One region of the Bacillus safensis genome, then DNA from elsewhere that is predicted to be linked to it. Evidence: riboswitches for the same ligand, from Rfam matches in the RefSeq annotation. Region 1 holds a riboswitch; the other holds the start of a gene.
What was found. Region 1 has a riboswitch for lysine ahead of AAYR28_RS12885 (aspartate kinase). Riboswitches for the same ligand answer to the same signal wherever they lie in the genome.

Region 1 (15,074 bases):
CTTGAATGTGAACCTTACATTTGCGGCAATGTGGGAAGCGGGTCTGTTCAAGAATTAGCCGATTGGATCGAATACATGACATTTCCAAAAGGGACACCTATGTCAGATTGGCGCATTAAAAATGGAAAACAAGAACCTTGGAAGCTGACCTATGTTGGTGTAGGCAATGAAAGCTGGGGCTGCGGCGGGAATATGACGCCTGAATACTATGCAGATTTATATAAACGCTATCAAACGTACGTAAGAGAGTTTGCAGGGCAGCGTATTTATAAAATCGCCTGCGGCGCGAACTCTAATGACGTGAATTGGACGAAGGTATTGATGGAGCGGGCCGCACCGTGGATGGATGGGCTCAGTTTACATTATTACACCGTACCGGGTACATGGGAGAAGAAAGGATCAGCGACTGAATTCGATGAGGATGAATGGTTTATCACGCTGAAAAAGGCCTATGAGATGGAACGGCTTGTCGAAGACCATGGAGAAATCATGGATCGTTATGACCCAGACAAGCGAATCGGGATGATTATTGATGAATGGGGGACATGGTATGACCCAGAGCCAGGGACAAATCCTGGGTTTTTATATCAGCAAAACACACTAAGAGACGCCCTTGTGGCCGCACTCCATTTTCATATTTTTCATCGCCATTGCGAGCGGATTCATATGGCAAATATTGCTCAGACGGTCAATGTGCTGCAAGCGATGGTATTAACAAAGGACGAAAAGATGCTTCTGACACCTACGTATCATGTATTTCACATGTTTCAAGTGCATCAAGAGGAAGAAGCGCTTGAAGTGGAGTTCGTTTCACCGCCGTATGAACGAAGAGGTGAAAAAATTCCTCAGGTCAGTGTGTCAGCCTCGCGTTCATCAGGTAAGATGCATATTAGCTACTGTCACTTGAATCCGCATGAACAAACAGAGATATCCCTTGCCATTGCAGGGATTGAAGAACAAACGAAAGTCACTGGACGTGTACTGACGGCTGATCGCATGAATGCCCATAATACATTCGATGATCCTCATTCTGTTCAGCCAAAAGACTTTCAGCAAATGGCTGTAAAGTCCGGCGATTTAACGGTGGAGCTGCCGCCAATGTCAGTGGTCATGATAACTGTCGACCTCGCTTAATTGCATATTTCGATGTTTGATGAGAAGAATGTTGGGGCATCATACATTGTAAATGAAGCGGAAAGGGTGTCATGTCATATGCTTAGAACCATTCTTATGATCATCGGTGCGATTGTTGTTATTGGTGCGATTATACGGTTTGTTTTTTAATTCATTTCCTAAAAAATGATTCGTAAGCATTTCATTCGCAAGTCACATTGGTAGATGCTATACTAAAAAGCATAATTTACATTGGAGGAATGAATAATGGCAATCGTAAAAGCTACTGACGCAACATTTTCACAAGAAACTGCAGAAGGTGTTGTTCTTGCAGACTTTTGGGCACCATGGTGTGGACCTTGTAAAATGATTGCTCCAGTTCTTGAAGAACTTGATCAAGAAATGGGCGACAAAATGAAAATTGTAAAAATTGATGTAGACGATAACCAAGAAACTGCTGGTAAATACGGCGTTATGAGTATCCCAACACTTCTTGTTTTAAAAGACGGTGAAGTTGTAGAAACTTCTGTTGGTTTCAAACCAAAAGAAGCACTTGCTGAGCTTGTCAACAAACATCTATAAACCAATCTATGCTCAAGCGGCATAATCATTGAAGCGGTTCTCGTAAAGACGAGAGCCGCTTTTCTTTCAACATGGTATAAAACAAATGTTCGTGATACACTAGAAGGAGTGAAAGAGGAAAACAAGGACGGATGAAAAGATGAACAAACTAATCAAAGAAAAGCTGTCAGTCCTGCCGGATCAACCAGGCTGTTACTTAATGAAAGATAGACAAAATACGATCATTTATGTAGGAAAAGCAAAGGTTTTAAAAAACAGGGTGCGCTCTTATTTCACTGGATCACATGACGCCAAAACGCAGCGGCTTGTCAGTGAAATTGAAGATTTTGAATACATTGTCACCTCTTCTAATATCGAAGCGCTCATTTTAGAACTGAATTTAATCAAAAAATATGACCCAAAATACAATGTCATGCTCAAGGATGACAAGACGTATCCTTTTATAAAAATTACGAATGAACGCCATCCTAAGCTGATCGTCACCCGCAATGTAAAAAAGGACAAAGGAAAATATTTCGGTCCATACCCAAACGTACAAGCAGCTCGAGAAACAAAAAAGCTGCTCGACCGCCTATATCCACTGAGAAAATGCGCCACCCTTCCTGACCGCGTCTGTCTTTATTATCATCTTGGACAATGTCTTGCGCCATGTGTGTATGACATTTCCGAGGAAACGAATAAGCAGCTCGTGGACGAAATCACAAGGTTTCTAAACGGGGGACATCAGCAAATCAAAAAAGAACTCACCGAAAAGATGCAGGAAGCCGCTGAAAATTTAGAGTTTGAACGGGCAAAAGAACTGAGAGACCAAATCGCATATATCGACTCAACGATGGAAAAACAGTTAATGACGATGAGTGATTTATCAGATCGAGATGTCTTTGCCTATGCCTATGATAAAGGCTGGATGTGTGTCCAAGTTTTCTTTATCAGACAGGGGAAATTGATTGAACGTGATGTCAGCCTGTTCCCTATGTATCAGGACCCTGAGGAAGAGTTCCTCACGTTTATGGGGCAATTTTATGAAAAGAACAATCATTTTCTGCCGAAGGAAATTCTGGTGCCGGACAGTGTTGATCAAGAGATGATTGAGCAATTGCTTGAGACGAACGTTCACCAGCCGAAAAAAGGAAAGAAAAAGGATCTGCTTTTACTTGCGCATCAAAATGCCAAAATCGCCTTAAAAGAAAAATTTTCGCTCATTGAGCGTGATGAAGAGCGGACAATTGGTGCGGTGAAGCAACTCGGGGATGCACTTAATATTTATATGCCATACAGAATCGAGGCATTTGATAACTCAAATATTCAAGGAGCAGACCCGGTTTCTGCCATGGTCGTCTTTCAGGACGGGAAGCCCTATAAAAAGGAATACCGAAAATACAAAATAAAAACCGTCTCAGGGCCAGATGATTATGCATCCATGCGTGAAGTCATTAGAAGACGATATACCCGTGTGTTAAAGGATGAACTGCCGCTGCCAGATTTAATTTTAATTGACGGAGGAAAAGGACAGATCAACGCAGCCATCGATGTGCTTGAAAATGAATTGAATCTGTCTGTCCCAGTCGCAGGTCTTGTAAAAGATGAAAAACACAGGACATCGAATCTCATGATGGGAGATACACTTGAAATTGTTGCGCTGGAGCGGAATAGCCAGGCCTTTTACTTATTGCAGCGCATTCAAGATGAAGTGCACCGCTTCGCCATTAGCTTTCACCGGCAGCTCCGCGGAAAAAATGCATTCCAGTCTATTTTAGACGATGTACCAGGTATCGGAGAAAAGCGTAAAAAGCAGCTCCTTAAACATTTTGGCTCTGTGAAAAAGATGAAGGAAGCCTCTATCCAAGACTTTCAGGAGGCTGGCATTCCGAAACAGACGGCTGAACTTTTAATGGAAGCATTAAAAAAATAGATTGTACTTTTATTAAAAGTCTGTTAAGATGTGACTAATTTAATAAATGAACGTGTTGTTTGTTGAAGATAGAGGTGCGAACTTCAAGAGTAAGCCTTCGGAGATCGATGGGATCTAAGAAGAGGGCTGAAAGGGGAGCGTCGCCGAAGTGAATAAAATCCACTCATTTTATTCGCTGGCTGTACATTGAAGAAATGTAGGGCTGTCAAGAATTCATTTCTTGGAGGGCTATCTCATTGTTTGCATCGTTTAATGATGATTTTAAAGCAATGGGAGATTTGTTCTCTCATTGCTTTTTTATTTGCAGTGAGCGGACAGTCTCCAAGCTGCCTCTTCTCTCACACGTGAACTTTTGAAAAAGGGTGGTAGACATGGGATTAATTGTACAAAAATTTGGCGGAACTTCCGTTGGGTCGACAGAAAAAATTCGCAATGCCGCAGAGAGAGTGATCGCTGAACGCGAGGCAGGACACGATGTGGTTGTGGTTGTATCAGCGATGGGCAAATCAACGGATGTTCTAGTAGACCTAGCGAAAGAACTCACAGACGATCCAAGCAAAAGAGAAATGGATATGCTGCTCGCAACTGGTGAGCAAGTGACCATTTCATTATTATCGATGGCGCTACAAACAAGAGGTTATGATGCCATTTCCTTTACAGGCTGGCAGGCTGGTATGAAAACAGAGCACGTACACGGAAATGCAAGAATCGTGGACATTGATGAATCAAGAATAAAAGAGGAATTAAGTGCGGGGAAAGTCGTTGTTGTGGCAGGCTTCCAAGGAATTGCAGATGACTTACATATCACAACTCTTGGCCGCGGCGGATCAGATACAACAGCTGTGGCACTAGCTGCCGCACTAAAAGCTGATAAATGTGATATATACACAGATGTACCAGGAGTGTTTACGACAGATCCGCGTTATGTATCATCTGCGCGGAAACTTGCGGGCATTTCATACGATGAGATGCTTGAGCTGGCTAATTTAGGAGCTGGGGTTCTGCATCCAAGAGCTGTTGAATTTGCGAAAAATTATCAAGTCCCGCTAGAAGTCCGTTCTAGTATTGAAAATGAATCGGGTACATTAATTGAGGAGGAATCGTCCATGGAACAAAACTTAGTCGTCAGAGGCATTGCATTTGAAGATCAGATTACACGTGTGACAGTGTGCGGGCTTTCAAGTGGTTTAACAACATTATCGACCATTTTTACGACGCTTGCGAAACAGAATATCAATGTGGATATCATCATTCAGTCCGTCACAAGCACTAACCAGACTTCCATCTCTTTCTCTGTCAAAACGGATGATTTGTCCAAAACAGTTGAAGTATTAGAAGAATATAAAGGGGCGCTTGGCTACGAGCAGATTGAGACAGAAAGCAAATTAGCGAAAGTATCCATCGTGGGATCTGGAATGGTCTCAAATCCAGGGGTAGCTGCTGAAATGTTTGCTGTGTTAGCGCAAAAAGACATTCAAGTGAAAATGGTCAGTACGTCTGAAATCAAAGTCTCAACGGTCGTTGGCCGTGATGATATGGTCAAAGCGGTTGAAGCGCTGCATGACGCGTTTGATTTATCAAAGGTGAGCGCCGCTGCTCACTCTTAAAAAGGTAAAGAGGTGATCTCATGAAAGAGGGTCGCCTCTTTTTTCTATATGGAAACGGCTGAAACGGGCGTAAACCCATTCATTAAGTATGCTATGATAGATGTAGACATATAAAAAAGGCGTGACCTGAAGTCCGCGCCTTTTATCAAGAGTATTAGCTAGGGTCTCTTAAATCCCATTTAACGGTTAAAATGACTTTCTCAGCACGCTTTTTCACTTGTTCGTAGGATTCAGCCACGTGCTCATTCAGAAGCTGAATTTGTTCAGCAATAAAACCCGCTTCCATCTGAAAGCATGGCTCCTTTTGATAGGTGAGTCGATTTGATACTAGTGGACCTTCGAGCTCAAACTCAATTTCCTGTTTTTTCGAATGGACCATCGTGAGAGTCCCCCATCCGGCATCATGGAAAAATTCGGGGATCTTCTCCCATGACTCTTGAGGAAATTTACGAGCAAGCAGTTTACCCGCAAAATACATCATAGATGAATGGTCCTGACCAAGAATATCAGGCAGCAGAACTTCGCGTATCAGCTCGTAGGCAAATCCATTGACTTCAATTTCTTTTAGCTGTTCTAAGTTAGATTCGAATTTATTCATTGTACGGCTCCCCTCTTTCAACAATTTATTATAGCTTATGTGGGCATATGATGACAGAGTTTTCCCTGAAGTCTAAGAAATTCTTATTGTAGTAAAACGAATTTTGATTTAAAACTTTTAAATTTCGGAAAATTTTAATTTATGTACGCGGTTTCTTGACGCTTTTTTGACATAGGAGTAAAATGAAATTGTCAATAAATTTGAATAAAGTGCTTACAATTGAAAGAAGCGGGGGTAAGACAATTTTCAAGCAATTGCACTTTTTTTACTAGGGGGTAAAGTAATGTCGGGGAACAAAGAATTTTTTTATCGGAGATTGCATTCTTTGCTTGGCGTCATTCCGGTCGGTCTATTTTTAATACAGCACTTAGTGGTTAACCACTTTGCGACAAATGGACCAGAGGCGTTTAACAAAGCTGCACACTTTATGGAACAGCTTCCTTTCAGATATGCACTTGAGCTGTTCGTGATTTTCTTACCACTGATCTATCATGCTGTTTATGGGGTGTACATAGCCTTTACGGCACAAAACAACACGTCTCGCTTCAGTTACTTAAGAAACTGGCTGTTCAGATTGCAAAGAATTTCAGGTATTATCACATTGATTTTTGTCTCTTGGCACGTATGGGAAACACGAATTCAAGCTCAGCTTGGAGCTGAAGTCAACTATGACATGATGGCGAATATTTTAAGCTCTCCATTTATGCTAGGCTTCTATATTGTCGGCGTTTTATCTACTATTTTCCACTTTGCTAATGGCTTGTGGTCATTTGCTGTCAGCTGGGGAATTACCGTTTCACCACGCTCACAACGAATCTCCACATATGTGACATTAGGTATATTTATAGCGCTTTCATATGTAGGGCTAAGAGCAATTTTCGCTTTTGTTTAAGAGGAAATAGATTAGTAGAAGAGGGAGAGGGGCTACAATGAGTAATTCTAGCATCATCGTTGTCGGAGGCGGCTTAGCTGGTCTCATGGCAACTATTAAAGCAGCAGAAGCGGGAACAGCTGTTCAACTATTTTCAATCGTACCTGTGAAACGTTCGCATTCTGTATGTGCACAGGGCGGAATCAACGGAGCGGTCAATACAAAGGGTGAAGGGGATTCACCTTATGAGCATTTTGATGACACGGTATACGGCGGAGATTTCTTAGCCAACCAGCCGCCAGTAAAGGCAATGTGTGAAGCAGCGCCGTCCATTATCCACTTACTTGATCGTATGGGTGTTATGTTTAATAGAACACCAGAGGGATTATTGGACTTCCGCCGCTTCGGGGGAACACAGCACCACCGTACAGCGTTTGCTGGAGCTACAACAGGCCAGCAGCTATTATACGCACTGGATGAGCAGGTTCGCCGCTATGAAGTAGCAGGACTTGTCACGAAATATGAAGGCTGGGAATTCCTTGGCGCTGTTTTAGATGACGAGGAAGTATGCCGCGGGATTGTCGCGCAAAACTTGACGACAATGGAAATTGAATCCTTCCGATCAGATGCAGTCATCATGGCAACAGGCGGTCCTGGAATCGTGTTCGGTAAATCAACAAACTCTATGATTAACACTGGATCTGCAGCATCTATCGTCTATCAGCAAGGTGCGCATTATGCAAATGGAGAATTCATTCAAATTCACCCGACAGCGATCCCAGGAGATGACAAGCTTCGTCTTATGAGTGAATCAGCTCGTGGTGAGGGCGGACGTGTTTGGACATATAAAGACGGGAAGCCTTGGTACTTCCTTGAAGAAAAATACCCAGCATACGGGAACCTTGTACCGCGTGACATCGCAACGCGTGAAATCTTTGACGTATGTGTCGAGCAAAAGCTTGGCATCAACGGAGAGAACATGGTATATCTTGATCTTTCTCACAAAGATCCAAAAGAGCTTGATATTAAGCTTGGCGGAATCATTGAAATCTATGAAAAATTCATGGGTGACGACCCGCGTAAGCTGCCGATGAAAATCTTCCCGGCTGTTCATTACTCTATGGGCGGATTATGGGTCGATTATGATCAAATGACGAATATCAAAGGTCTATTCGCTGCCGGAGAATGTGATTACTCAATGCACGGCGGAAACAGACTTGGTGCAAACTCACTTCTTTCTGCGATTTACGGCGGAATGGTCGCTGGACCAAATGCGGTGAAGTACATTAACGGTCTGGAAAAATCTGCGGAAGACCTTTCTTCTGCACTATTTGACAGCGCCGTGAAGAAAGAGCAGGAGAAATGGGACAACATCCTCAGCATGGATGGTACTGAAAATGCGTACGTGCTTCATAAAGAGCTTGGAGAATGGATGACGGATAACGTTACAGTGGTTCGTTACAATGACAAACTCTTAAAAACAGATCAGAAGATCGAAGAACTAATGGAACGCTACAAGAAGATCAACATCAATGATACCGCATCATGGAGCAACCAAGGCGCTGCCTTCACACGTCAGCTTGACAACATGCTTCAACTGGCAAGAGTCATTACGATTGGGGCATATAACCGGAATGAAAGCCGAGGCGCACACTATAAACCGGAATTCCCAGAAAGAAACGATGAAGAATTCCTTAAAACAACGATGGCTACGTTCAAAGGGAAAAATCAAAAGCCTGCATTCCACTATGAGGACGTCGATGTATCGTTAATTGCACCTCGTAAACGAGATTACTCGAAGAAAAAGGTGGAGAAATAAGATGAGTGAAAAAAACACAATTCATTTCATAATCACACGTCAAGATACAGCAGATGGAAAGTCTTATGATGAGGAATTTGAAATCCCTTACCGTCCGAATATGAACGTCATTTCTGCACTCATGGAAATTAGACGTAACCCGGTCAATAAACAAGGTGAAAAAACAACAGCGATCAACTGGGACATGAACTGTCTTGAAGAGGTGTGCGGTGCTTGTTCTATGGTTATTAATGGAAAACCACGCCAGTCATGTACAGCCTTGATTGACCAGTTAGATCAGCCGATCCGTCTCCAGCCGATGAAGACATTCCCGGTGGTGAGAGACTTGCAGGTTGATAGAAGCCGCATGTTCAACTCCTTGAAAAAAGTAAAAGCATGGGTGCCGATCGATGGCACATATGATCTTGGACCTGGACCAAGAATGCCTGAGAAAAAACGTCAATGGGCGTATGAGCTTTCTAAATGTATGACATGTGGTGTCTGCCTTGAAGCTTGTCCAAACGTAAATGATAAGTCTTCCTTTATGGGCCCTGCTCCGCTTTCGCAAGTTCGTCTATTTAACGCACATCCGACAGGTGCGATGAATAAGTCTGACCGTCTAGAAGAAATTATGGGTGACGGCGGTCTTGCGAACTGCGGGAACTCTCAAAACTGTGTGCAGGCTTGTCCGAAAGGAATCCCGCTGACAACGTCAATTGCAGCACTTAACCGAGATACAACATTACAAGCTTTCCGTAACTTCTTCGGAAGCGATCACGCAGAATAACATCACATTCAGTCCTCTTTGCCAATCATGATGAGTGTTTACAAGAGGCTGGATGGAACACAAAATAAACGCCTCTTCCAATATGGGAGAGGCGTTTATTGATGAATAAGGAGATGATGAAGTGAGACTTCCATCATATATTGAGGAACCATTTGAAGAATGGAGGGCATCCTTTCGATTTTATGTCGAAACGACTGTCCGTTTTTCAGAAACGGATATGTTCGGCCATATGAACAATGTCACCCCTTTTGTGTATTTTGAAGAAGCACGGATTGCCTTTTTTCAAAAAACAGGAATTGTGGATAAACGAATAAAACGTGTGAAAGAGACAATTACAGTCGTGGCAAACCTGCAATGTGACTACATCAAACAGGTGGAGATTGGGGAGAGGCTTCGTGTGTATGTAAAGCCGGAAAAAGTCGGATCAAGCTCACTTATCCTTCATTATTTAGGAGAAAACGAGCAGCAGGAACCATGCTTTACAGGCTCAGTTACCATGGTGCAAATTAATAAAGAAACAGGCGCAGCAGTCCCATTTACAGAAGAAGAAAAAGAGACATTTCAAGCTCAGCGAAATGGGTAGCATGCAGCCTCAGCAACGTGTAAGCTTCATTTTGTTATAATAAAAAGAGCATATTAAGAAGAACAAAAGGAGAACACATGAAGATTTTTCAATATGACACCATTGATAGTACAAATAATGAAGCGAAAAGGCTCATTCAGCAAGGAGAAAAACCTTCATTTGCTGTCTATGCACATCAGCAGACAGAAGGGAGAGGCAGGCTAGGCAGGCCGTGGGAAACGCCAGCAGGGAATGTCGCTTTGACCATGACGGTTTTGCCGCCAGAAGAACTCTCCACCCAGTCAACGATTGCTCCGCTGACGGCACTAGCGATCTACGATGTACTCAAACCTCTCATAAGGGCTGAGGATCAGCTTGCGATCAAATGGCCAAATGATATTCTCATCAATGAAGCAAAGGTATCAGGCACATTGATTGAAGCGGACCGTACCGCCATTTATATCGGGGTTGGCATCAATGTGAAGACAAAGCCGGAGCATGTTCCGTACAAAACCATTTGCCTATCAGAGCTTACAGAGGTAAAAGCCGATCAGCTTGTGAAGGAACTTGCCGCCGCTTTTGAAAAATATCATACACGCTGGAAGAATGAAGGGTTTGAAGCACTCACTTCCCTCTATAACAAACGGTTATATCGTCTTCATAAACCGCTGCGGATCTCGTTAGACCGTGAAAAACAAACATGGGAAGAGGGCATTTGCTGCGGAGTCAACCGCTACGGTCATCTCCAGCTCAAAGATGAGAAAGGGCAAATAAAAGCTCATTCTGCCGGAGATATCGATGCACCGCTACAGCATTAAAAAAAGCAGACGATGTTCTCGTCTGCTTAAGCTTCTCTTTTAATATGAGGCTGAATCACATAGTCTTGTTTTGTGAAAACAACTCCGTCTAGAATTTCTCTTGCAGTTCGAATGACTTTGACTCTGTTTTGAGAGATGTCAATTTCCGTTTGCATAATCCCGGCAGGATGCCCAATACGAAGGGTGTCATCTTGACCTTGGAACAGCTGAGAAGGAAGCGTTTCATCCAAGAAACAGCTGGCCGTCACACAGACAGAACCGGTAATGGCAAGTGCTTGGTGTGGCCTTTGCATCGATAGCATACGAACGATGATGTCCATATCTTCTGCTCGTCTCAAGATTCCATTTGTATCTACATAATCAGCAGGCTCGCTGATGAGCGCAAGCTTTGGAACAGCTGGAGACTGTAATGTGGCCATTTCTTTTGGTGCAAAGTGACACATTTCAGCAGCGAGGGAACGAATTTCTTCTAAATCATCCAGTAATTCGTCTGTAAACTCTTCAGGTAATTCAGTTCCTTTTAATTGAATATCTTTCGCGCGAATAAAGGCAATTGGATTTGCAATGTCAACGATCGAGATTGGAATCTCCCCAAACTTTGTTTGAATCGTATCAATTTTGTTTCCAGTCGGATAGGTTTTACCTGTGACAGCTCCTTCAGGTTTCTCAAAGGATAAATAAATGGGAGAACCAGTTCCTTTTACGCCTGGAATTTCTGCCTGTCCTTCAAATTTTACTTCCCCATTTTCAACTTCGACCTCTGCCGTAATGACTTTATTTGTATTGGTATTGAGGATACGTACAGTCGTAATGGGCTCAACTGCTTGAACAAGTCCTTTAATGATCGCATATGGTCCAACGGCTGATGAGATGTTCCCGCAGTTTCCTTTAAAGTCGACATATCTCTCATTAATACTGACCTGTGCAAATGTATAGTTCACATCCACATCCGGGCGTGTGGCTTTATCGATAATGGCCACTTTACTTGTTAAAGAATTACCGCCGCCGATCCCATCGACCTGCAGCCGGTCAGGACTGCCCATAATGTCTAATAGAAATGCCTCGAGCTCATCGTGTTCATATGGTGCATTGTCAGCGTGAATGAATACTCCTTTGCTTGTACCGCCTCGCATGATTGTGATTGGAACTTTTCTCATGACTCTCACCCTCAATTTTTAATGAACTGTTTATCTAACCAAAATGGTAAAGTATAATAAGAAATAAGTTAAATACATTATTTTAAGAGAAATCAATAAAAATATTTTATAATTAGTAAAAAAGGAGGGCATACAATGGATGAAAAAGATTGGCGGTTTTTAAAGGTACTTTATGAAGAAAAGAACATCACAAAAGCGGCAGAAAAATTATTTGTCTCTCAGCCTGCCTTAAGCTATCGATTGAAACAGCTTGAAGAGGAGTTTGATATGAAACTTTTCTTTAAAAGAAAACGAGGAATTGAATTTACATCAGAGGGCGAATACTTGGCTAAATACGCAAATGACATGCTCAAACAGCTGCAGCAAACGAAAGATGGCATGCTCAATATGCAAAAAAAGGTCAAAGGAACGATCCGGTTAGGGGTCTCAAGTAACTTTGCCCAGTATAAACTGCCAGAAATATTAAAAGAATTTTCTAAGCAGTATCCACATGTTCAATTTATGGTCAACACAGGCTGGAGCACAAAGGTAATGGATTTATTAGGAACATCAAGTGTGCATTTAGGGATTTTAAGAGGCGATTATGACTGGAATGGAGAGCGTTTTTTGCTTGATAAAGAGCGTCTTTGCATTATTTCAAAATCAGAAATTCAGCTAAAGGATCTCCCGAATCTGCCGCTCATTGACTATCATACAGACAGTTCATTAAAACGGCTGATTAACAGATGGTGGCAGGAAACATTCACAATGCCTCCGCTTGTGACGATGGAGACAGACCGTCAGGATACATCGAAAGAGATGGTGAAGCGTGGTTTAGGCTATGCCATTGTCCCAGAAATTTGCCTCAGACCAAGTGATGAGTTATTTGTAAAAGGACTTTCGTATAAAGATGGACAGCCTGTTTTAAGAGATACATGGCTCATGTACCAGCCAGACTCACTTCATTTGTCTGTGGTGAAAGCGTTCATTGAGTTTTTAAGAAATCAGCAAGGTTGATTATAAAAGAAATTTATTGAATATACGAAAAAATCGATATTTTCATTATAAAAAAAGCTATTATATCCTTGAAATAGAAAGCGCTAACATATAGATCGCAAGTGCAAGGGGGCGCTTGCAGATCATGTAAAGAAGAGGATGGAGGGATATAAAGTGCTAGCTATTTTAGGGATCTTGATGGTCTTGACATTTACATTTCTCATTATGACAAAACGTATGCATCCGGTGGTGGCTCTAACCGTTGTACCTATCATATTTGCATTGATCGGCGGCTTTAACAAAGGGTTAGGGGACATGATGCTTGATGGACTGAAAACTGTTGCACCATCAGCTGCTTTATTGTTATTTGCGATTTTATTCTTCGGTGTCATGCTGGATGCTGGATTGTTTGATCCTCTGATTAAACTCATTCTACGTATTGTAAAAGGTGATCCTGTCAAAATTGCTTTTGGGGTAGCGATTTTGTCTATGCTTGTTGCATTAGATGGTGATGGAACAACAACGTACATGATTACCGTATCAGCTATGCTGCCACTTTTCTTAAGAATTGGGATGAACCCATTAATTTTAGGAACAATTTCATTATTATCATTAGGAATTATGAGCGGAATGACGCCATGGGGCGGTCCAGCTACTCGTGCAATCGCGGCGCTTGGATTAGATGCAGGCGAATTTTTCATTCCATTACTCCCAACGATGGTTGGAGGCGGTCTTTTTATACTTTTTACTGCTTATGTACTTGGGAAAAAAGAAAGAAAACGGATTGGAATTGCAGAGATTCAGTACAAAGAAGAGCCGTCCATTTCTCCTGAATTGGCTGCGTCAATTGAAGATGGAGTAGCCGATATCAAGAGACCGAATCTGATTTGGATTAACTTCTTCTTAACAATTGCGGTCATGGTCACTCTCGTCATGGATATCATACCAATTCCTGTACTCTTCTTAATTGGATTTGTCATCGCTCTGATGATCAACTATCCAAAGGTTGAAGATCAGCGCGAGCGAATTTTATCTCATGCAGGAAACGCATTAACGGTTATCACACTTGTATTTGCCGCAGGGATTTTCACAGGGATTTTTTCTGGAACAAAAATGGTTGAGTCCATTGCCAATTTGGTCATTTACATGATTCCGGATTCCTACAGCTCATTTTTCCCGCTGATTGTTGCTTTGACGAGTATGCCATTTACATTTGTGCTCTCAAACGATGCTTACTATTTCGGAGTGCTGCCAATCCTGGCTGAAGCCGGCGCAGCTTATGGGATTGATCCGGTGGAAATTGCACGTGCCTCTATCATAGGGCAGCCTGTTCACTTACTGAGTCCGCTTGTAGCTTCAACACTGCTGCTTGTCAGTATGCTGAACAAAGATATTGGTGATTTGCAAAAATATGCACTACTATGGACCGTGTTAACTGCCCTTTTTACAACACTTATTGCATTGTTAACAGGCGCCATTTCAATCTTTTAAATACCACGCAAAAAAGGACGATGTCTCGGGGAGGAGACTCGTCCTTTTTTGCGTGGAGGAAAGCGCAGAAATTGGACGCTGATATGCGGGATTTCTTGATTTTAACGTCACCTACCTCAGGCACCCGGCATATGATATCTCGACTATACAGAATCCCATTCTATAGAGACTAGAGCTCTCACCTTAGCAAGGAGGGTTACAATACTTGAAGGAGAAAGAGTTTCAATCCAAGCCGCTATTAACCAAAAGAGAAAGAGAAGTATTCGAATTGCTCGTCCAAGATAAAACAACAAAAGAAATTGCAAGCGAGCTTTTTATTAGCGAAAAGACTGTTCGAAATCACATTTCGAATGCCATGCAAAAGCTAGGAGTCAAAGGCCGTTCACAGGCCGTAGTCGAGCTTCTGCGTATGGGTGAGCTAGAGCTCTAAAGTCAGCCGGTTTTCCTTCCATATTGGGGAGGAACCGGTTATTTCTATATGGTTTCCATGAGTCTCTTCTTGCATTTTCTTTAAAAAACGAGGAAAATAGACATATACGTTTTAATCAAAGTGAGATGCTATAGTGAGGTATCAATAAAATGGAAACGAATGAATCAGGCCATGTTGCAGAGATTGAAAAATCATTACGCCACATTGCCGCAATTATTAAGCAAAAAGGCAGAGAAATCCTCAATCAATATACGATTACACCTCCACAATTCATCGGGCTTCAGTGGCTTTATGAATTCGGAGATATGACAATAGGTGAGCTGTCACAAAAGATGTACTTGGCTTGCAGCACAACCACTGATTTAATTGATAG
Region 2 (15,074 bases), 470 kb from region 1:
AAAAGCAACAGAATGGATCACGAAATGGGATACTAAAATTGCTGAGGTGAAACCAAAGGTAACAAAAGCTGTCGGCAGCAAAACGGTTTCGATCGTATCGCCATTTGATAAAGGTATTTATATCTTTGGAAACACCTTTGGCCGCGGGGGAGAAATCATTTATGACGAGCTGAAATTAAAAGCACCGAAAGTCGTCAAAAAAGAAGCGATCGACAGCGGTGTCGGCTATGCAAACATTTCTCTTGAGAAGCTGCCAGAATTCGCAGGCGACTATATTTTCACAGGTCCATGGAGCGGCTCAAAAAGTAATGGTGACCAAGTCTATCAAAGCAGCATTTGGTCATCACTTCCTGCCGTCAAAAATAAACGTGTATTTGAAATAGATCCAGTCGGTTACTTCTTTAATGACCCAGTGTCACTAGAAGGTCAGCTAGAGTTCATTGTGGACCGATTGACATCTGCGTCATAAAAAAACGTTTCTCCATCTCTGGAGAAACGTCTTCCTTATCTTATACCGTTTCTTTGGCAAATCCTTTTGACATGAATGGATAAAGCAAAATACCCACTAAGAATAGACCGATTCCAAGACCAAAAGTTTTCAAGTCGGCTGTTCCTGAAATAATGACCCAAGCCGAATACCCCATCGCAACAAGTGCAATGATGCCGTCTCTTGTTCGATTTCCTTTTTGAAGCTCATATGTGTCACCTTGCATGATGACCTTAAAGCTGTAGATGGAAGACACAATATACGGAATAAGATACGCAAGTGTCGCTGATGTGGTTAAAAAGGTAAAAGCTTCATTAATCGTACGTGACATCACAGAGAAGATAAACAGCTGTGACATAATATTTGTAACAGTCAAAGCGAAAGCAGGGCTTCCTTTTTTGTTTGTTTTTGCAAATACTGCTGGAAAATCACCAGCCTTTGCTGCTTGATACGGTACTTCTGAACCAAGTAAAATCCAGCCAAGCATCGAACCAAACAAACAAATAATCGCCAGCAGTGCCATGACAATTCCGCCAGCCGGCCCAATAATAAGCTGAAGCACATCCACGAATGGTTTGTCAGAGCCTTGCAGTTGATCATGCGGCAGAACGCCCATTGTAATCAATGTGATAATCATGTAGATCGAAAGTGCGATTAAAAGACCTGTAATCGTCGCACGTTTCACATCACGCTGTGAGGATGCTCTTCCTGATAAAATGACAGCTGATTCAATCCCAATAAATGCCCATAGTGTGGAAATAGCCGCATGATGAATTTGGCCTCCAAGTCCGAGCACTCCTTCCCCGCCTGTTTCAACCGGGAAGTAATAATGTTCAAATAATGCCGTTTGAAAAGCAAATAATCCCGCAACAATAAAAAGGACAAATCCAAGCACCTTCGAAAAGGTTGTAATAAAATTCAATTTACTCGCAGCACTTAAGCTTGTGATTAAAATGGTATGTGTTCCCCATAGAAGAAGAGTACATACGATAAACGTCATGAGCTGGCCAAGTGTGACCGCTTCTTTTCCAAAGGTAAAAACCTCAGTCTTCACGGTGAGAATAGGGAAAAAAGTCGTTAAATAACCAGCAAGGCTTGTAATAATCGCGACATTACTAATCCAGCTTGCCACCCAATATCCCCAAACCATTGTAAAACCGGCCGCTTTCCCTTTTTTCGGATCTTTAAAAAGCGCCCTTGCATAACTTTGTGGTCCAGCCGTCAGCTGCGGCTTATGAATGGACAAATGCCCAAATACAAGCGCAATCATCAGCACACCGCCGCCTGTGACAAGCCATGCCATCGTCACACCTAAAGGACTGGCGTGCTGGGCAAGCGTACTTGGCAGCATAAAGATGCCTGAACCTACCATATTTCCGACGACAAAGGCCGTCAATAACCAAAAACCCCATTTTTTTGTCTGTTCCATTTCCGTACCTCCGTTTTATTCACTTTGGACCAGACCCGGCAGTATCTTCATTGATATATTTGTGAAGCAATGACTTGCATTCTTTATGTTCATCATGGATTACCTTTTTAACAGCATACCCTTATTTTTGTTACTCAGAACATAAAAAAAAGCCTGAACAAAAGTCCATGCTTTTCAAAACATACACCTTGATCTCCGGATAGCCCTCCACGCTTTAAAGACGTGGCAGTCCTGCATTTATTCAATGCAGACCCAGCATAAAGAAAGTTGGAGCTCTCTTTACACTTCGGCGCTGATGCCTTTTTTCTCATGATCTACGATTCCATCTCTCCTATGAGTGACTCATCATCCGCGCAACCTCTACCTCACTGAGACATAGCGTGAGGATTTCTATTCATTTTTACTACACGAAGGTTATCAAACATTCTCACATCTGTCAAAGGGAAAAACATAGAAAAAAGGCAGAGAAGTGTTTCTCTGCTCTTTACCTGCTTATTGTTGGTTGTTTTTCTTCTTTTGTACAGCTTCCTGAAGCGGGTCGCCTGCTAGCTCTTTACTTGCTTCCTCTAACAGCTGATCTACCTGCTGATGGTCTTTCTCACTTTTCGCCTTTTTATCCTTTTGGAAAAATGACATCGCTGTTTCCTCCCTTTTCATAAAATGCGATTGCCTGTTTAATTTGTGCTACAGCGCTCAGACTTATTCAAGGGAAGAGGCTCAATCATCATGAAAGGTCTGTCTCATTTTTTGCAAGTACGACAGAAAGGTTTTTAAATCTTCCTTTGTGAAGTCTGACATCATATGCTGAATCACTTTTCCGAAAAGACGTGTATGCTTTTCATAAATCGCCATCCCTTTTTCCGTGACTTCTAAACGAACAAGTGATGAATCGTCCTTGTCCCGTTCTCTCTGAATATAACCCTGCTCACATAATTTATTGAGCGCAATAGAGGCTGCACCAGGGTTTAAGGAGAGTCTTTGCTTCAGCTCTTCAGCATGTGATACTTTTCCTTGTATCAAAATAGAAAGAGCATATATCTGCGGAGGCGTGATGTCTTTCTCTAACTCAAGTAACTTGCGGTTTAATTTACGGCTGACTTCATAATGTACAAGAACAATTTCTTTTAAAATGTCTGCATTACCCATCCGAATCGCATCCTTATCGTTAGTATCAACATGACTTCCCCCTTATTATAGAATGTTTTTCCATTCAGCCAACCCTTTTGGCCTCTTTTTCTTTAGAAATAAGCCTTGCTGAATGAATCCACCCTTGATATAGTGAGTACTTGAACTAAGATAGAACAGGAGTACGCATCATGACAGGAAAAACACACATCATGGGCGGAATTGCCGCCTCCACTGCCGTTGCCTACTATTATGGATTCGACCCAGTGATAATGGCTGCCGCTGGATCAGCAGGTGCCCTGATCCCTGACCTTTGCCATACAAAAAGTAAGATCGGCAGAAAATTCCCGCTGCTCTCGGCGCTGATCAGCAGTGTGTTCGGTCATCGCACGTTTACACACAGTTTATTATTTTTGCTGATCATTTATTTTCTAGCGACAACATACATTCCAAATGACAGCCTAAGTATCGGTTTACTAGTCGGGATGGCAAGCCATCTCATCCTGGATGCAGGAACAGTGAACGGGATTAAATTTTTATTTCCAGCTTCTATTAAAGTGCGTCTTCCCTTCTATGTCAAAACAGGCAGCGCAGGAGAACAAGTCGTACTGGCTGCTCTTACCGTCGTTACCTGCTATTACATCGCTGTCATCTGCGGCATATCCATCCCATTCTAATGAATCAAAAAGAGATTTCCAAAAAACACAGGATATGAATTGATCATTCCTCATTTTTTTAGTAGGTTTAAGATAAGTGTTTTTGCCTTGCAGCTGAATACAGAATGGTGAGGAGCTACATAAATGAAAGCGTTTTTCAAAGATCACTGGTTTTTAGTGTACTCCATCCTCTTCATGTGGATGAAAACATACATCATTTATCAATTCGGATTTCACATACGAACAGCCAATCTGTTTCATGAATGGCTGCTTTTGATCAATCCACTTAGCTTTTTGCTCCCTTTGTTTGGGATTGCTCTTTTTTTAAATGAAACGAAGCAAAAGTTTTTTTTATTGACCGCAAATTTGATTTTGACGGCGATTCTCATATCGAATACGATTTTTTATGGATTTTATATTGATTTCATTACGATCCCTGTATTATTCCAAGCGAAAAACATGGGAGATATGGGCAGCAGTATGACAGAATTATTCCACCCGCTGTTCTTGCTGATGCTCATTGATTTCGTGGTGCTGGCTTGGCTGTTAAAGCGCAAACCTTTAGCGCCAAAAGCCTCCTTCAAGACGATCAAAACATATTATGCCGTGTGCTGCAGCTTTCTATTGTTTCATGTCAGTTCAGCCATGCTGGATCACCCTCGCTTTCTGACAAGCTCTTATGATCGAGAAGTGATTGTTCGAAACCTTGGGCTGTTCCAGTTCCACCTGTATGACGGCGCTGCCCAAACAGCGCGTATTGGACAAAAAGCCTTTGCAGATGAAGATACACTTTCAACCGTAGCAAACTACACAAAAGCTGATTACAGTGCACCAAACGAAGAGTATTTTGGACTTGCTAAAGGCAAGAACGTTGTGTTCATTTCACTCGAATCAACCCAGCAATTTGTCGTTGATCAAAAGGTGAATGGACAATACATCACCCCCTTTTTAAATCAACTCGCTAAAAAGAGTTTTTATTTTGATGAATTTTATCAGCAGACTGAGCAAGGGAAGACGTCGGATTCAGAGTTTATTGTCGCAAATTCCCTCTATCCATCTAGCAGCGGCGCTGTCTTTTTCACAGCTAGTGACAACGAATACGACACGTTATACAAGCAGTTGAAAAAAGAGAACTATCAATCCGTCCAATTTCATGCGAATAATAAAACGTTTTGGAATCGTGATGTGATGTATGAAGCGTTTGGGATTGACCGCTTTTATGATGTCGATTCGTATCAGGTCAATGAACAGAATTCAACTGGCTGGGGCTTAAAGGATATCGACTTCTTTGACCAATCCATTGATTATTTAAAAAAGTTGAAGGCGCCTTATTACAGCACGTTCATTACCTTGACCAATCACTTTCCATTTGAAATTGATCCAAAGGATCAATTGATTGATGAATATGATTCGTCCAGCGCCATTTTAAACCGCTATGTGACGACCGTCCGCTATCAGGATGAAGCCATTAAGAACTTTTTTGACCGCATGAAAGAAGAAGGACTTTATGACAATACAATGTTTGTTCTCATGGGAGATCACTATGGCATCTCCGAGGCACATCATCAGGCAATGGCAGAGCTGCTCAAAAAAGATGAGATTACACCGTATGATGCTGTGAAATTGCAGCGTGTTCCATTTTTGATTTACATTCCGGGAGTCACAGATCAAGCACCGCAGACAATCTCTGAAACAGCTGGGCAAATCGACGTGAAGCCGACACTCCTGCACTTACTCGGTATTGAAACGAAGGATGCCATTCAATTTGGCAATGACTTATTTTCAAACGAACGGACGCCTTTTGCTGTTTTGAGAAACGGGAACTTTATTACAGATGATTATCTCTATACAAAGAACACCTGCTATGATCAAAAAACAAAAGAACCTGTTGAACAGGATGAGGTGTGTCAGCCTTATATCGAAAAAGCCAATAAAGAGCTTTCCTTATCAGACAAAGTGATCAATGGGAATTTGCTCCGTTTTTATCAGCAATAAAAGCCGCCTTCTGGCGGCTTTTTCTTTTCTCTTTTTACTGAAAGCCTATGAATGGTCAAATAAGTTTGCTTATAATAAAGGATACAGATGATATTGAATAATAAGAGGTGTGAACATGAAGTATACGTTCTTCGCCTTCATCGCCATCTGTTTGCTCCTGAGCGGGTGTCAAACAGAGATGAAGTCATCGGATACAACAACCAAAAAAACAGAGCTTGTCATTTCAGCTGCGGCAAGTCTTCAGGATGCACTTAAAGAAATTGAATCTGCCTTTAACGATGAGCATCCGAATGTGACATTAACAAATAATTTCGGGTCATCCGGCGCATTGAAGCAGCAAATTGCGCAAGGGGCAAAGGCGGATCTCTTTTTCTCTGCAGCTGAAGCGCCCTTTGATGAGCTTGTGAAATCTGGAGACATCGATCAACATTTTATCAAGGATGCCATCCAAAATGAGCTTGTACTCATTGTGCCAAAAGATCACTCTTCCTCTATTAAAAGCTTTCAAGATGTCGAGCACATAAAAGGAAAGGTTGCTCTTGGCACACCTGAATCCGTTCCTGCTGGTACATACGGCAAAGAGATTTTTACAAAACTGAACATCTGGGATCAAGTGAAAAAGAATACTGTGTACGGCAAGGATGTACGGCAGGTTTTAAGCTACGTAGAAACAGGAAATGTGGAAGCAGGTGTTGTGTATAAGACAGATGCCCTCGTTTCCAAAAAAGTAAAGATTGCGGCTGAAGCCAATCAGGACATGCATTCCCCGATCATTTACCCGATAGGGATCGTAAAAGGGACAGAACATTTAGAGGAAGCCAAGTCCTTTTTTCAATTTCTACAATCAAAAGCAGCCAAATCCATTTTTAAAAAGTACGGCTTTCAAGTGACATAATGCCCATGCTGACTGAAGAATTTCTATCTCCCATCTGGCTGTCCGTGCAAGTTGCCGTTGTGAGCGGGCTGCTGGCAACTGTTTTTGGTACAATGATTGGCTATTGGATGGCGCGAACATCATTTAAAGGGAAAATGATCGTAGAAACACTCTTGATGATGCCGCTTGTCCTCCCGCCAACGGTTGTAGGGTTTTTATTGCTCGTCATATTCGGAAGGCATAGCATGATCGGGGAAGCAATTGAATGGATCTTCCACCAGCCGGTCATTTTCACATGGTGGGCGGCGGTAATTGCATCAACGGTTGTGGCATTCCCGCTTATGTATCAATCAGCAAAAGCTGGATTTTCTACGATTGAGTCAGATATTGAAGGGGCTGCAAAAGTAGATGGTGCTCATTCATTCCAAGTCTTTGCCTATATTACAGTACCACTTGCCCTGCCTTCCCTCTTGTCAGGCAGCGTCCTCAGCTTTGCCAGAGCCCTTGGGGAATTCGGGGCGACCTTAATGTTTGCCGGCAACATCCCGGGAAAAACGCAAACTCTTCCAACCGCTATCTATGTGGCGATTGATTCTGGACGAATGGAGCTCGCTTGGGCCTGGACGATTTGTATTGTGATCTTATCTTTTATCATGCTCTTGGCTGTGCGCCGAAGCAGTACGTAAAAAATCCTCTTTCTCATATAAGAAAGAGGATTTTATTATTTATTCAAAACCAACCGTCATTGTCTCTGGATTTGAGCCGACGCGTTCGTTATTGTTTAATGCATCGATTTTTTCCATGTCTTCTTTGGAAAGCTCGAAGTCAAAGATGTCTGCATTTTGTTTAATGCGTTCTTCATTGATTGATTTAGGAATTGTCACAACACCGCTTTGCAGATCCCAGCGCAAGATGACTTGAGCAACAGATTTGTTGTAGCGTGCAGCAATGTCTTTCAATACGTCATGATCTAATAGCTTCCCTTGCATCAGCGGAGACCATGCCTCAATTTGAATGCCTTTTTCCTTTGCATATTGACGCAGTTCAACAAGTGTCAGTTTCGGATGAAATTCAACTTGGTTCACAGCTGGAACAACCTCAGCATCTTTTAACAGCTCTTCTAAATGCTGAATGTAGAAATTGCTGACTCCAATGGCTCTGACTTTCCCGTCTTTATAAAGCTTCTCAAGTGCGCGCCATGTGTCTTTAAATGTATCTGCATTTGGTCCAGGCCAATGAATCAAATAGAGGTCTAAGTAATCAAGACCTAATCGGTTTAAGCTTGCGTCAAACGCTTCAAGCGCTTTGTCATAGCCTTGATCTGTGTTCCATACTTTAGATGTGATAAATAAGTCTTCTCGTTTCACGCCAGATTCTTTAATCGCTTTTCCTACGCCTGTCTCATTTTTATAAACAGCTGCCGTATCAATGCTGCGATATCCGTTTCGTATGGCTGCTTTTACGGCATCTACCACTTGATTGCCGTCCTCCACTTTGAATACACCTAAACCAAACCAAGGCATTTCGACTCCGTTATTCAATGTTACGGTTTCATTCAAGCTTTTGACCATTTTAACAACCACCTTTTTTATAGATTCCATCTCTTTCATTATCTCATGTTGTGCTTCAAAACTCTATTATCAGGCGTTTCTCTTCGCTTCGATGGCTAAGAGCAGCGCACCTGTCATGCCAGCCTTGTCCTCAAGTCCTGGGGAGACAATGTATGTATCAAGCGGCGGCAGGTCCACATAATCATTGACATAAGCAGCCAGCTTCTCACGAATTAGTGGGAATAACTGCTTTTGCTTCATGACGCCTCCGCCCATGATGATGCGCTCTGAGCTTAAAATGAGCGAGTACTGCATAAGCGCCTGCGCTAAATAATCCGCCTCAAGTGACCAAACCGCTTCTTCCTTCGTAAGCTCTTTGGCAGGTTTCCCCCACCTTTTCTCAATCGCTGGTCCAGCTGCCAGTCCTTCTAAACAATTTCCATGTGCCGGACAGATACCTGCAAACGAATCCAATTCATCCTGTCTGATAAGGATATGTCCCATCTCAGGATGTGAATGGCCATGTAGAAGCTCATTTTTCACAACAGCTCCCGCACCAATGCCTGTACCGACCGTGATATACAAACAGCTGCTTAGCCCTTTGGCTGCCCCCTTTGTTAATTCACCTAGTGCTGCGGCATTGACATCTGTTGTAAAGGATACTGGGACACCTAATTGCTTCTCAAGCTCAGGAATGAACGGATAATGCTTCCACTCCACTTTTGGCGTGTTCATGATATAACCGTATGAAGGATCATCCTTTTGAACACAAATGGGTCCAAAGGAGCCAACCCCTAATGCTGCAATGTCATGCTGCTCAAAAAATGGAATGAGCTTTTGTATTGTTTTCTCCGGGTGCTCTGTCGGAATCGTCATTTCCTCTAAGATGTCTCCATGCTCATTGCCGATTGCACAACAAAATTTTGTACCCCCAGCTTCAATTGCTCCATAATACGCCATCATTGATCCCCCCTGCTTGTTCTCTTTCTTCATCATAAAACATGGGGGAGAAGATGACAACATCACGTATTGGTGAGCAGAACAGCTTCCATGTCATTGATATACTCCCTTAAATGATGGGCAATATCACGATTGATCTCACCGTCTTCATATAAGGTTTGAATTTCATTTCGAATCGTCTGTACAGCTTGGAAGTTCAGCTCTTTTTTCTTCCGGTCAAATGAACGGTCTTTTTGCTGGAAGAAGCTTGGACCGTGTTCACAGCGGAAAATCACTTGATTGTAAAAACCAATGACTTGGTGGCACGTTTGTTGGTTTTCATCTGTCATATGATGTTTGATCGAATCTACTGCAGCTTCAGCGGTTTTCTTACGGATTTGTTTGTACGATTCCTCGTTTTCTAAAATGCCGCTTGAAATGTGCTGATTCGGCCGCCATAATTGCAGCCATTGAAGCAAGCGCAGAAACTTCACCTTTGAAAAGCGAATTTTGAAGGAGTTTGAATACAGCATTTCCAGCTCATGAAATCTTTCTTGCAGTTCATAGGCTTCTTCCTTGTCAATTTTCTCTTCCTCAATTAATTGTTGAAGTTTCATCTGTTCTGCTTTGATACCGTGCAGTCTGATTTTTCGCTCTTGTTTTCTCATCCCGAATTGGTATGGTTCACGCTGGATATTTCTCAGCTTCATTCTATAATCATTGATGAGTGAAAGAGACACTTCCCTGTTGTCCTCATTCATTCCTTCTTTTAAGGTTTTAATGGCACTTCTCAGCAGCTTTCGTTTTGCATGCTGAATCTTTGTATCCAAGTCCACGTCGACTTGCTTGTCTTTTTTCTCTGATAAAAGAGGCAGTAACACACTGGCTAAAATGAGCGTACATAAAATCACACCAGCTGCGAGGAAAATAATCAAGTGCCGCTCTGGAAATGGCGATCCGTCCGCAAGCGTAAATGGAATAGAGAAGGCACCGGCCAATGTCACAGCCCCGCGGACACCAGAGAATGTCATGAGCATCGAGGCGCGAAGCTTCGGCTTTTTCACATTTTGCTTTTTCGTTGCACTCCATTTTCCTGCCCAGAACAGCCATACCCATAAGAACCGCAGCACCATGAGACATAGTGTAATAATTAAGATGTAGCCAATCACCTGCATGTTGTTAAAGGCTTCATCCTGGAAAATAACTGTGGAAACATCCGGAATCTGCAGTCCAAGTATGACGAAAACAAGGCCGTTTAAAATAAATAAAATAATATTCCAGGTGTTTGATGAAGCAATTTGCAGCTTGGCTAAATTCGCTTCCATTCGGTCTTGCTCAATGGCATGTGTCACACCGCCAGCCACAACAGCTAAAATGCCGGATACACCGATTTCTTCCGCTACTAAATAAATCACAAATGGTGTAAGGATTTGCAGGATGATATGCATTGTGACATCGTCCATTCCTAAACGGCGGAGGAAATAGCGAAAACGAATGATAAAAAAGGATAGAATAAATCCAGTCAATAACCCGCCTGCTGCAATCAGTACAAAACTAAAGGATGCCTGAGCAATTGAAAAAGCTCCCGTCACCGTTGCAGCAATGGCAAATTTAAAGGCGACAAGTCCTGATGCATCGTTCATCAGCCCTTCGCCTTCCAGCAGTCTCATGATGCCCTTTGGCATATTCACACGGCTGGATAAAGCACTTACTGCCACCACATCTGTCGGTGATAAAATTGCTGCAAGCGCAAATGCGGCTGGAAGCGGTATGCTTGGAATCATCCAATGAATGGTATATCCCGCTACAATGACGGTCGCAAACACTAAACCAAGCGCTAAAAGAAGAATCGGTGCTCTTAATTTCCATAGCTCGTCCCTTGGGGTACGCTTCCCGTCATTAAATAACAGCGGCGCAATAAATAGAACGAAGAAGAGTTCAGGATTTAAAGAAATATGTAAACCTGAAGGAAAAGCTGCCACCAATATTCCTAAGCCCACTTGAATTAACGGAACGGGAATAAAGGGGACAAAACGATTGATAATATTAGATGCTGCAATGAGTGCCAGTAGTACGAGCACTGCCAAAAAAATCTCCACTAGTACATGTCCCTCCTATGTATATTTTTCGTCAAGTTTTGCTTACATGCAAAGATGTGTTCATTACATCCGTCCGCTCAGAAGTGCTTCTTTAGTATTCCGCAAAAAGTGAAACCAACACATAACAATCCATCTAGGCAAAAAAAGGCTGAATCCAGATATTCAGCCTGCTGACAAAATTTTCATCATATGTATTGTTCAAATGATGAACAAAAGACCCTGCTTTTATTTTACACGAAAACTCCATCATCTGCTGATATTCAGCTCTTATTAAACACAAAAAAAAAGAGCGGAATCGCCCTTTTTCGTTTTACCCTTTATTTAAAAAATAAGACCTGGCGGGAAGGCGCCATTTGAATAAGTAGGAACAAACCCTGCATACGACGAGGATGACAAACAGCAAATATAAAGCAAGCTCTCCTTGCGCTAAGCCGAGTCCAACGAATAAGCCGCCAAGGGCTGCCCATACGGCGTAAATCTCTGCTTTTAGCACAAGCGGCTTTCGCCCTGCTAATAAATCACGCACAATTCCGCCGCCGCTTCCAGTCAATATGGCTGCCACAATGACTGCACTGAGCGGGAGTTCTCTTTGCACAGCAAATAATGCGCCTTGAATCGCAAACGCTGCTAAACCGATCGCATCCGAGAAATTTCCCCATGTGCTCCAGTGCTTGAGCAAAAGCTTTGGAAAAAGAAACACAATCGTAATGGATACAAGGGCAATCGTAAACATTTTGCCTTGTGACCATAAAGCAGACACCGGAAGACCAATTAATAGATTCCGAATCGCTCCACCGCCAAATGCTGTCACAATCCCTAAAATGTATACACCAAGAATATCGTACTCTTCCTCCATTGCCACAATCGCACCACTAATAGCGAATGCGACAATGCCAATGATACTTAAGACTTCCCATGCCATTTTCCGCTTATCTCCTTACCTTTATCTGATCATCTAACACTACTCTCTTAATGTATATCTGACACAGGTGAAAAGCAATACAAATTTTCTTTAAATTTTATCTTTTTGCAAAAATAAAAAATAGCCCGCTTATAAGCAGGCTATCTCTTTCAATCTTCTTTTGCATTTAACAGCAGCATACTAATGATGATGAGAATAAATGCAATAAGAGCTAGCAGTGGAATGGTGATAAAACCAAACCAGTTCAAATAATCAACAGAACAAGGAATACCGCTCAGGCAAGGGCGAATCGATGCAAAGCCAGGTATCTTTTGTTCCATATAATGATAGATAGAAAAACAAGCGCCAATAACAGCCAGAGGCAGAACGTAATATTTCACTTTCACATCGCCTCTGAATGTCGCAATTCCAAGTAAAAGCACGAGCGGGTACATGAAAATGCGCTGAAACCAGCACATATCACATGGGATAAACTTCTTTACTTCACTTAAATACAGGCTGCTCATCGTCGCAACGATAGAAACGATCCAAGCACTGTATAAGTAAACAAGCTTATTCTTCATGATTTTTTCCCTTTGAGCTCTTGATCAATTAATTCTTTGATTTCATCGTAGTCATAAAAGTTTTCGACTTGTTTATTGTTAATGAAAAGAGTTGGTGTTGCATTCACTTTATATTGGTTCACAAGCTGATCGTCTGTGTTCAGCTGCGGCTGATATGTTTTCTTTGATAGATGATCTTTAAGCTTGTCCGTATCTATTTTTGTTGTCTTTTTCGCTAGCTCTGTCAGCTTAGCAGGCGTGACCCATTCTGCTTCACTATCTGGCTGTGCTTGATAGACAGCTTCATGAAATGCCCAAAAGTTTTTCGGATCTTCTTTCCACACTTCTTCAGAAGCTAGTGCTGCCAGCACTGCGCCATCTCCATGAACAGGAAGTGGCAAGTTAATAAACGAAAATGATACATCGCCTTTATCTATGTAGTCCGCTTTCAGCTTTGGGAAAATGTCTGTTTCAAATGATTTACATGATGGACATTTATAATCCCCAAACTCGACAATTTGTACGGCTGCGTTTTTATCTCCCATGACAGGCTGTCCTTTAATAGAAGGCTTACTGTCAACCGTTTGTGCTTCTTTGCTGTTGTTATTTCCAATGACGACGAATAATCCGATGAGAAGAGCTGCGATAATGGTTAAAATGACAGCAAATTTAATGGATGATGATTGATTATTTTTTTTACTCACATAAGCACCTACCTTATCTTTTTCATTCCTTCAAAAGAAAAAGGATAATAGCTTAGAATAATGCCATTATCCAACTTCTTCTATTTTAACAAGAGGGGGTTCATTATGAAAGATGGTATTCATGAATTTTTCCTAACAATTTTATTTCATTACCCTCATGGCATTTAAAACAGCGAGTACAGTCACACCGACATCCGAGAAGACGGCTTCCCACATGGTCGCAATACCAAATGCTCCGAGTAATAGGAAAACCCCTTTAACTCCAAGAGCAAATGCAATGTTCTGCCATACAATTCTTCTTGTTCGTTTAGCGACAGCGATGGCTTCTGCTACTTTTGACGGCTGGTCTGTCATAATGACGATATCAGCCGCTTCTACCGCTGCATCTGAACCAAGTCCGCCCATCGCAATTCCTATGTCTGCTCTTGCTAATACCGGTGTATCATTAATGCCGTCCCCAACAAATAATAATTTTTCTTGAGGCGCTTTTTTCTGATCAATTTCTTCTAATTTCGTTACTTTATCCTGCGGTAATAATTCGGCATGTACTTCATCAATGCCAATTTGCTGGGCGACCGCTGTTCCAACTTGCTTGGCATCACCAGTCAGCATGACTGTTTGAATGCCAGATGCTTTTAGAGCTGAGACCGCTTCAATTGCATCATCCTTTAATTCATCTGCAATCAAGATCGATCCGGCAAACTCACCGTTAATGGCCATGTACACAACTGTTCCGCTTCGTTTTTCTTTTTCATACGAAATGCCTTCTCGTTCCATCAAGCGATGATTACCCGCTAACACTTGTGAACCACTGATGGTCGCTTTAATTCCATGTCCAGCAATATCCTCATAGGCTTCGATCTGGCTTTCATCAAGCGGCGAACCATATGCCGCTTTAATCGATTCAGCAATCGGATGTGAGGAGTGAGCTTCTGCTAAAGCTGCAAAAGAAAGCAGTTCCTCTTCTGACCACTTGTCGCTCGTTGTCACGATATTGGTCACCGTAAAGTTCCCTTTTGTGAGTGTGCCCGTCTTATCAAATACAGCATAACTCACAGAGTTCAATGCTTCTAAATAGTTACTGCCCTTTACTAAGATGCCTCGTTTAGAAGCTGCCCCAATTCCCCCGAAGAACCCTAATGGGATAGACACGACAAGCGCACAAGGACAAGAAATCACTAGGAAAACGAGTGCCCGGTAAACCCAGTCAGACAATTGTGCTGATGGAATGAGAAGCGGCGGCACAAAGGCAAGCAGCAATGCTAATACAACGACAGCCGGTGTATAGTATTTTGCAAACTTTGTGATAAAGTTTTCTGTCTGTGCTTTTCGGCTGCTCGCATTTTCAACCAAATCTAAAATTTTCGTCACGGCCGATTCACTTAGCCCTTTTTGCACTTCAATTTCAAGAATACCGTTTTGATTCACAAATCCTGCAAGAACTTCTTTCCCTGCTTCTACATCCCGCGGCACAGACTCACCTGTTAATGCAGAGGTATCCACAAGTGAAAATCCTTCAATGACAAGACCATCAAGTGGAATTTTTTCGCCCGGTTTTACGACGATACGGTCACCGACTTTTACTTCTTCCGGCTTCACTTTTTTTGTTTCATTTCCTACTTTGAGATTTGCATATTCAGGGCGAATATTCATTAATTCACTAATGGATCGTCTTGAACGATTCACTGCTGCCCCTTGGAACAGCTCTCCAATTTGGTAAAACAGCATCACTGCCAGTGCCTCTGGATATTG

Region 2: another riboswitch for lysine. It lies ahead of AAYR28_RS15340 (amino acid permease); the one in region 1 lies ahead of AAYR28_RS12885 (aspartate kinase).

Annotation. Positions count from the first base shown of each region.
Region 1 is NZ_CP154909.1:2,496,698-2,511,771, reverse strand. Features, by position in the region: gene AAYR28_RS12900 (alpha-N-arabinofuranosidase) at 1-1,134, shown strand, start outside; gene trxA (thioredoxin) at 1,381-1,695, shown strand; gene uvrC (excinuclease ABC subunit UvrC) at 1,835-3,607, shown strand; lysine riboswitch at 3,669-3,846, shown strand; gene AAYR28_RS12885 (aspartate kinase) at 3,979-5,214, shown strand; gene AAYR28_RS12880 (YslB family protein) at 5,369-5,812, opposite strand; gene AAYR28_RS12875 (succinate dehydrogenase cytochrome b558 subunit) at 6,096-6,704, shown strand; gene sdhA (succinate dehydrogenase flavoprotein subunit) at 6,742-8,502, shown strand; gene sdhB (succinate dehydrogenase iron-sulfur subunit) at 8,504-9,268, shown strand; gene AAYR28_RS12860 (acyl-CoA thioesterase) at 9,390-9,851, shown strand; gene AAYR28_RS12855 (biotin--[acetyl-CoA-carboxylase] ligase) at 9,929-10,648, shown strand; gene AAYR28_RS12850 (2-methylaconitate cis-trans isomerase PrpF family protein) at 10,675-11,805, opposite strand; gene AAYR28_RS12845 (LysR family transcriptional regulator) at 11,941-12,801, shown strand; gene AAYR28_RS12840 (CitMHS family transporter) at 12,955-14,271, shown strand; gene gerE (spore germination transcription factor GerE) at 14,477-14,701, shown strand; gene AAYR28_RS12830 (MarR family winged helix-turn-helix transcriptional regulator) at 14,851-15,074, shown strand, end outside.
Region 2 is NZ_CP154909.1:2,967,594-2,982,667, forward strand. Features, by position in the region: gene AAYR28_RS15335 (iron-hydroxamate ABC transporter substrate-binding protein) at 1-469, shown strand, start outside; gene AAYR28_RS15340 (amino acid permease) at 510-1,916, opposite strand; lysine riboswitch at 2,109-2,287, opposite strand; gene sspJ (small acid-soluble spore protein SspJ) at 2,409-2,552, opposite strand; gene AAYR28_RS15350 (MarR family winged helix-turn-helix transcriptional regulator) at 2,634-3,062, opposite strand; gene AAYR28_RS15355 (metal-dependent hydrolase) at 3,233-3,718, shown strand; gene AAYR28_RS15360 (LTA synthase family protein) at 3,842-5,692, shown strand; gene modA (molybdate ABC transporter substrate-binding protein) at 5,808-6,587, shown strand; gene modB (molybdate ABC transporter permease subunit) at 6,587-7,252, shown strand; gene AAYR28_RS15375 (aldo/keto reductase) at 7,292-8,137, opposite strand; gene AAYR28_RS15380 (ROK family protein) at 8,207-9,076, opposite strand; gene AAYR28_RS15385 (Na+/H+ antiporter) at 9,139-11,154, opposite strand; gene AAYR28_RS15390 (trimeric intracellular cation channel family protein) at 11,465-12,076, opposite strand; gene AAYR28_RS15395 (disulfide oxidoreductase) at 12,226-12,639, opposite strand; gene AAYR28_RS15400 (DsbA family protein) at 12,636-13,322, opposite strand; gene AAYR28_RS15405 (heavy metal translocating P-type ATPase) at 13,464-15,074, opposite strand, start outside.